One region of the Variovorax boronicumulans genome, then DNA from elsewhere that is predicted to be linked to it. Evidence: predicted binding sites of a transcription regulator. Region 1 holds the regulator's gene; the other holds the start of a gene.
The links. Region 1 encodes sigma-54, which starts transcription at its own class of promoters, with help from an activator protein. Its sites were predicted from a motif close to TGGCANGNAANCTGCTTT; they were not measured.
Positions count from the first base shown of each region.

Region 2: VHAB30_RS14400 (transglutaminase family protein) is a predicted target of sigma-54. The motif match lies at 1,066-1,083, and genes of this name have one in related genera.

Region 1 is NZ_BKDH01000003.1:121,604-124,991, reverse strand. Features, by position in the region: gene lptB (LPS export ABC transporter ATP-binding protein) at 1-417, shown strand, start outside; gene rpoN (RNA polymerase factor sigma-54) at 435-2,024, shown strand; gene VHAB30_RS23270 (phospholipase D family protein) at 2,035-3,388, shown strand, end outside.
Region 2 is NZ_BKDH01000001.1:3,141,609-3,144,996, forward strand. Features, by position in the region: gene VHAB30_RS14395 (DNA internalization-related competence protein ComEC/Rec2) at 1-1,035, opposite strand, end outside; gene VHAB30_RS14400 (transglutaminase family protein) at 1,157-3,388, shown strand, end outside.

The DNA.
Region 1 (3,388 bases):
GGCCGCATGATGCCGCTGACCAAGCAGCACACCGAAGAGCGCTTGGCCGACCTGCTGGCCGACCTGCGCGTGGACCACCTGCGCGATTCGCCCGCGCTCGCGCTGTCGGGCGGCGAGCGCCGCCGCGTTGAAATTGCACGCGCGCTGGCCACCCAGCCGCGCTTCATCCTGCTGGACGAGCCCTTCGCCGGCATCGACCCGATCGCCGTGATCGAGATCCAGCGGATCATCAGTTTCCTGAAAGAGCGCGGCATCGGCGTGCTCATCACCGACCACAACGTGCGTGAAACGCTGGGCATCTGCGATCACGCGTTCATCATCAGCGACGGGCACGTGCTGGCACAAGGCACACCCTCGGAGATCGTCGACAACGCCGAGGTACGCAGGGTGTACCTGGGCGAGCACTTCCGCATGTAAGGGAGGGTCGGGTCTCCATGAAGCAAGGGCTGTCCCTTCGCGTCTCGCAGCATCTGGCGCTGACGCCACAGCTGCAGCAGTCCATTCGCCTGCTCCAACTCTCCACGCTCGAACTGAGCCAGGAGGTGGAGCAGATGCTGGACGAGAACCCGTTCCTCGAGCGCACCGCGGAAGAAGCGGCGCGCGAGGAATTCGGGCTGGACACGGCCGACGCGCCGGTGCCGCGCGACGACGCGGGCGAGGGTGAGGCCGAGTTCACGCCGTCCGCCGCCAGCACTTCCTCCACGTCCAGTGACACCAGCACCTCGACCCCCGACACCGATGGCCCCGCCGCCGAGATCGCCGAGCGCGAGCCCGACTGGGAAGGCGACGGCACCGTCGACATGGCGCCCGACGACAGCGAGTGGGGCAGCGATGCGCCCGCGCGCCAGAACAACCTGGGCGACGACGAGCGTGCCGATGCCACCGAACTCGCGCGCAGCCAGGAGTCGCTGCAGTCCTTCCTGCACCGCCAGGCGTTGAGCCTGCGGCTCAATGAAAACGACTGCGCCGCGCTGCGCTTCCTGATCGAGTCGCTCAACGACGACGGCTACCTCGAAGACTCGCTGCCCGCATTGGCCTCGGGCCTGGCGGGCGACGACAACGACCAGTTCGACGACCTCGTGCACCACTTCCAGGTGGCGCTGGGCCTGCTGCAGAGCCTGGAGCCGGTGGGCGTCGGCGCGCGCGATCTCGGCGAATGCCTGAGCATCCAGCTGAAGGCGCTCGCCAGCGAAGACGAGACCGAGGCCGAAGCGCTCATCCGCAAGACCGCCATCGCGATCTGCAAGCAGCCCATGGAGCTGCTCGCGCGGCGCGACTTCAAGCGCCTGGCCACGCTCACGCGCACCAACGAAGACCTGGTGCGCTCGGCGCTGCAGGTCATTGCGCGGCTCGAACCCAAGCCGGGGCGCCGTTTCGTCGACGTCGAACGCAACATCGTCATCCCCGACGTGATCGTCACCAAGACCGGGCGCGGCACGAACGTGAAGTTCCGCGTCATGCTCAACCCCGAGGTCATGCCGCGCCTGCGCGTGCACGACATCTACGCCGGCGCGCTCAAGTCACACAAGGGCGAAGGCAGCCAGGCGCTGTCTCAGCGGCTGCAGGAGGCGCGCTGGTTCATCAAGAACATCCAGCAGCGCTTCGACACCATCCTGCGCGTGAGCAACGCCATCGTCGAGCGCCAGAAGAGCTACTTCGTGCACGGCGAGCTGGCCATGCGCCCGCTGGTGCTGCGCGAGATCGCCGACGAGCTGGGCCTGCACGAGTCGACCATCTCGCGCGTGACCACCGCCAAGTACATGGCCACGCCCTTCGGCACGGTCGAGCTCAAGTACTTCTTCGGTTCGGCGCTGGGCACCGAGACCGGTGGCAATGCGTCGAGCACCGCGGTGCGCGCGCTGATCAAGCAGTTCGTGAGTTCCGAGAGCATCAAGAAGCCGCTGTCCGACAGCCAGATTTCCGAGATGCTGAAAGAGCAGGGCATCGAGTGCGCGCGCCGCACCGTCGCCAAGTACCGCGAAGCCTTGCGCATCGCACCGGCCAACCTGCGCAAAGCCCTGTAGAAAGCCCACAATGACCCGTCGCCTGCTGTCGCGCTGGGGGCATTGGGTCTTCGCCCTCGTGGCTGCATCGCTGTTCGCCGGCTGTGCCACCTTGCCCGACGACGCACCGCGCCCGCCCACCAAGGCCATCGCCGTCTCGGCCGACACCGCGCTCGGCAAGATCGCGCTGGCCTCGCAGCCCGACCCCGACCTCAGCGGCTTTCGCCTCATGCCCGGCGGCGACTTCGCCTTCGACACGCGGCTGCAGCTGGCGCGCCGCGCGCAGCGCACGCTCGACGTGCAGTACTACCAGATCGAGAACGACGAGACCGGCCGCTACCTGTTGCGCACCCTGCGCGATGCGGCCCAGCGCGGCGTGCGCGTGCGCCTGTTGATGGACGACCTGTACACGTCCGGCGAAGACGAGCTGCTGCTCGGCCTGGCCGCCACGCCGAACGTGGAGCTGCGCCTGTTCAACCCGTTCCCGGCCGGGCGCGGCAGCCTGCTCAAGCGCTTCACCGCATCGCTGTTCGACTTCAGCCGCGTCAACCGCCGCATGCACAACAAGCTCTTCATCGCCGACGGCGCGATGGCCGTGGCGGGCGGGCGCAACATCGGCAACCAGTACTTCCGCCGCACCACCGGCCCCAACTTCATCGACCTCGACACCTTCGTCACGGGTGCGCTGATCCCGCGCCTGGGCGTGCTGTTCGACCAGTACTGGAACAGCCCGCACGTGCGCCCGATCGGCGCGGTCGTGCACACCGACCTGCCGCGCGAGGAGCTGCAGCGCCGCTTCGACGCCGCCACCGGCCCCGACACCACGCCGCCGCCGCCCAGGCCCGCGCCCAACGACCTGCTCGGCTACAGCCCGGTGGCCGACGACCTCGACGCCGGCAAGCTGGGCCTGATCTGGACCACCGCCGAGGCGTATGCCGATTCGCCCGACCGCGTGATCGGCAAGACCGCGTCGTACGGCGGCGTGCCGCTGCTCGACGTGGACAGCGTGCGCTACAACGTGGTCGAGCAGATGCGCCGCGCGCGCAGCGAGGTGACGCTGGTGTCGCCCTACCTGATTCCGGGCGCGTCGGGGCTGGAGGTGATGCGCGAGATCCGCGGACGCAACGTGAAGATCAGCGTGGTCACCAACTCGCTCGCCGCCACCGACGAGCCGCTGGTGCACACCGCCTACCGCCGCTACCGCGCCGACATGCTGGCGCTGGGCGCCGAGCTGCACGAGCTGAGTTCCGCGCGCACGCGGCGCAGCGTGCGCCTCGGCCTCTTTGGCACGTCGGTGGGGCGGCTGCACGCCAAGTCGGCGGTGATCGACCAGCGCATCCTGTTCGTCGGCTCGATGAATTTCGATCCGCGCTCCGAGATTCACA
Region 2 (3,388 bases), on a different contig from region 1:
ATAGAGCGCGGCCAGCAGCACGCCGCCGGCGAGCGCGGCCTGTTGCGCGGGCAGCCGCAGCATGAGCCGGCTGCTGCGCCGCCAGAGCGCGCCCACGACATGCGCTGCGAACCACGCGAACAAGGTGATGTGCAGGCCCGAGATCGACATCAGGTGCGCCACGCCGGTGGCGCGGAACACGTCCCAGTCGGCGCGGTCGATGGCGCCCTGGTCGCCGGTGACGAGCGCGGCGATCACGCCGGCCTGACGCCGATCGTCCACGCGGGCGAAGACGGCATCGCGCACGGCCTCGCGCGCCCGCTCGATCGGGTGCAGCCACGTCGTACCCAGCAGGCGCGGCGCGGGGTCGCGCGCCCCGGCCCGCACGTGGCCTTGGGCATGCACGCCCTGCTCCCACGCCCACAGCTCGCTGTCGAAGCCATGCGGATTGAGGTTGCCGTGTGGCGCGCGCAGGCGCACGGTCAGTTGCCAGCGCTGGCCGGCGTGCACCTCGCCCACGGTGCGTGCGACGGACGCACGCCGCTCGACAGGCTGCTCCCATACGCCGCTGTGTTCGCCGTACCAGGCGAGCGCGATGCGTGACGGCACCGTCGGTGGCGCAGCGTCAGGCAGGGCCTCGGCCCACTGCGCCGTCTCCACGTCGAAACGGAAGCGCGTTCCGATCTCGCCGGGTTGTGGCATCTGCGAGACCACGCCCGTGAGCCGCAGGTCGCGTCCTTCGAGCTGCGGCTCCAGCGCCCCTTGCGCGTAAGCCGTAGCGCGCCATCCAGCCAGGCTCGCGCCGGCCATCGCACCGCAGGCCAGCGACAGCATCAGCACGAGCAGCCGAGGCCCACGCCACCGCCACAACAGCCATCCGCCGCCGAGCCCCACGAGCAGCAACGCGACGTAAACACCCGCCGCCCACAGCAGCGGCTGGCGCAGCTGCACCGCCGCGCCGAGCAGCGTGCCGCCCAGCGCAACGAAGGCCCCCGACCCACCCGCGACAGCCTCGGACGCACGCCGCGACTGCCCTCCCGACACCCCGGAATCCATGATGCAAACCCTCCCCCAACCCACGCTCGATGGCGCGTTAATTGCTTGGCAACTGGGCTAGTATGCGTCTCACCAGAGACATCTTTTCGATGCAACCTCGCTGCACTGCACGCCCCTACGCATGTCCATCCACGCCGCACTCCACCACGTCACCCACTACACATACGACCGCCTGGTGCAGTTGGGCCCGCAAGTCGTGCGACTGCGCCCCGCGCCCCATTGCCGCAGCAATGTGATCTCGTACTCGCTGCGGGTCGAACCGGCCGAGCACTTCGTCAACTGGATGCAGGACCCGTTCGCCAACTACCAGGCGCGGCTCGTGTTCCCCGAGAAGACGCGCGAGTTCAAGGTCACGGTCGACCTCGTGGTCGAGATGGCGGTCTACAACCCCTTCGACTTCTTCCTGGAGCCGCAGGCCGAGAACTTCCCCTTCAAGTACACGGCCTCGCAGGCCGAAGAGCTGGCGCCCTACCTCGTCACCGAGAAGCCCACGCCGCTGCTGCAGGCCTACCTCGACAAGATCGAGCGCAAGGAACAGCGCACCATCGACTTCCTGGTCGGCATCAACCAGCAGGTGCAAAAGGACGTCAGCTACCTCATCCGCATGGAGCCCGGCGTGCAGACGCCGGAAGAAACGCTGAGCAACGGCAGCGGCTCGTGTCGCGACTCGGGCTGGCTGCTGGTGCAACTGCTGCGCCATTGCGGCCTGGCCGCGCGCTTCGTGTCGGGCTACCTGATCCAGCTCACGCCCGACGTGAAGGCCCTCGACGGCCCCAGCGGCACCACGGTCGACTTCACCGACCTGCACGCCTGGTGCGAGGTGTTCCTGCCGGGCGCCGGCTGGATCGGTCTGGACGCCACCTCGGGCCTGCTGGCCGGCGAAGGCCACATCCCGCTGGCCTGCACGCCCACGCCGTCGAGCGCCGCGCCCATCGAGGGCGGCGTCGACGAGTCCGAGGTCGAGTTCAGCCACGAGATGAAGGTCACGCGCATCTACGAATCGCCGCGCGTCACCAAGCCCTACACCGAAGAACAATGGGCCGAGGTGCTCGCGCTCGGCGACACGGTCGATGCGCGCCTTGTGGCCGGCGACGTGCGCCTGACCATGGGCGGCGAGCCCACCTACGTGGCCACCAGCGACCGCGACGCGCCCGAATGGAACACCGACGCGCTCGGCCCCACCAAGCGCGGCTACGCCACCGAGCTCGTGCACAAGCTGCGCGCCGAGTACGGCCAGGGCGGCTTCCTGCATTTCGGCCAGGGCAAGTGGTATCCGGGCGAGCAGCTGCCGCGCTGGGCGCTGTCGATCTTCTGGCGCGCCGACGGCCAGACGCTGTGGCACGACCCCGAGCTGTTCGCCGACGAGCGCTTTCCCACGCACTACACGAGCGAGGACGCGCGCCGCTTCACCACCGTGCTGGCGCACAAGCTGGGCCTCACCGAGCGCTACATCCAGCCCGGCTACGAGGACACCTACTACTACCTGTGGCGCGAACGCCGCCTGCCGGTGAACGTCGACCCCTTCGACTCCAAGCTGGACGACGAACTCGAACGCGTGCGCCTGCGCCGCGTGTTCACGCAGAAGCTCGACGCGGTGATCGGCTACATGCTGCCCATCGAGCCCGGCAACGCCAACAGCGACACGCCCGCGCTCGCCGGCCCCGGCTGGAAGACCGGCCCCTGGTTCCTGCGCGACGACCGCCTGTTCCTGATCCCGGGCGACTCGCCCATGGGCTACCGCCTGCCGCTCGACTCGCAGCCGTGGGCCAGCAAGGGCGACTACCCGTATCTCATCGAGCGCGATCCGACCGCGCCGCGCGCCGCATTGCCCAGCGCGTCCGACTACCGCGCGCGCTATGCCACCGCCACCCCGGTCGCCGGCGCCGACCTGGGCGAGGTGCCCTACACCTTCGGCGCGCCGCCCGTGGTGGCCGCGTCGCTGCGCATGCAAAGCCCCGGCGATGCGGCGAAAGGCGATGCAGCTGCTCCTGCTGATGCGGCTACACCGGCCACGCGCCAACCGCTGCGCGGCGAATCGGCCCACTGGGTCACGCGCACCGCGCTGTGCGTCGAGGTGCGCGACCCGCGCCGCGCCAACGGCCCCGCGGCCGAGAAAAAGGGCAGCGCCTCGGGCGTGCTCTACGTCTTCATGCCGCCACTGGCGCGCCTGGAGGACTACCTCGACCTCGTCGCTGCCGTCGAAGCCACCGCGCAGCAACTGGGCGTGCGCATCGTGATGGAAGGCTATCCGCCGCCGCGCGATCCGCGCCTGAAGATGCTGGCCGTGACGCCCGACCCGGGCGTGATCGAAGTCAACATCCACCCGGCCCACAACTGGAAGGAACTGGTCGAC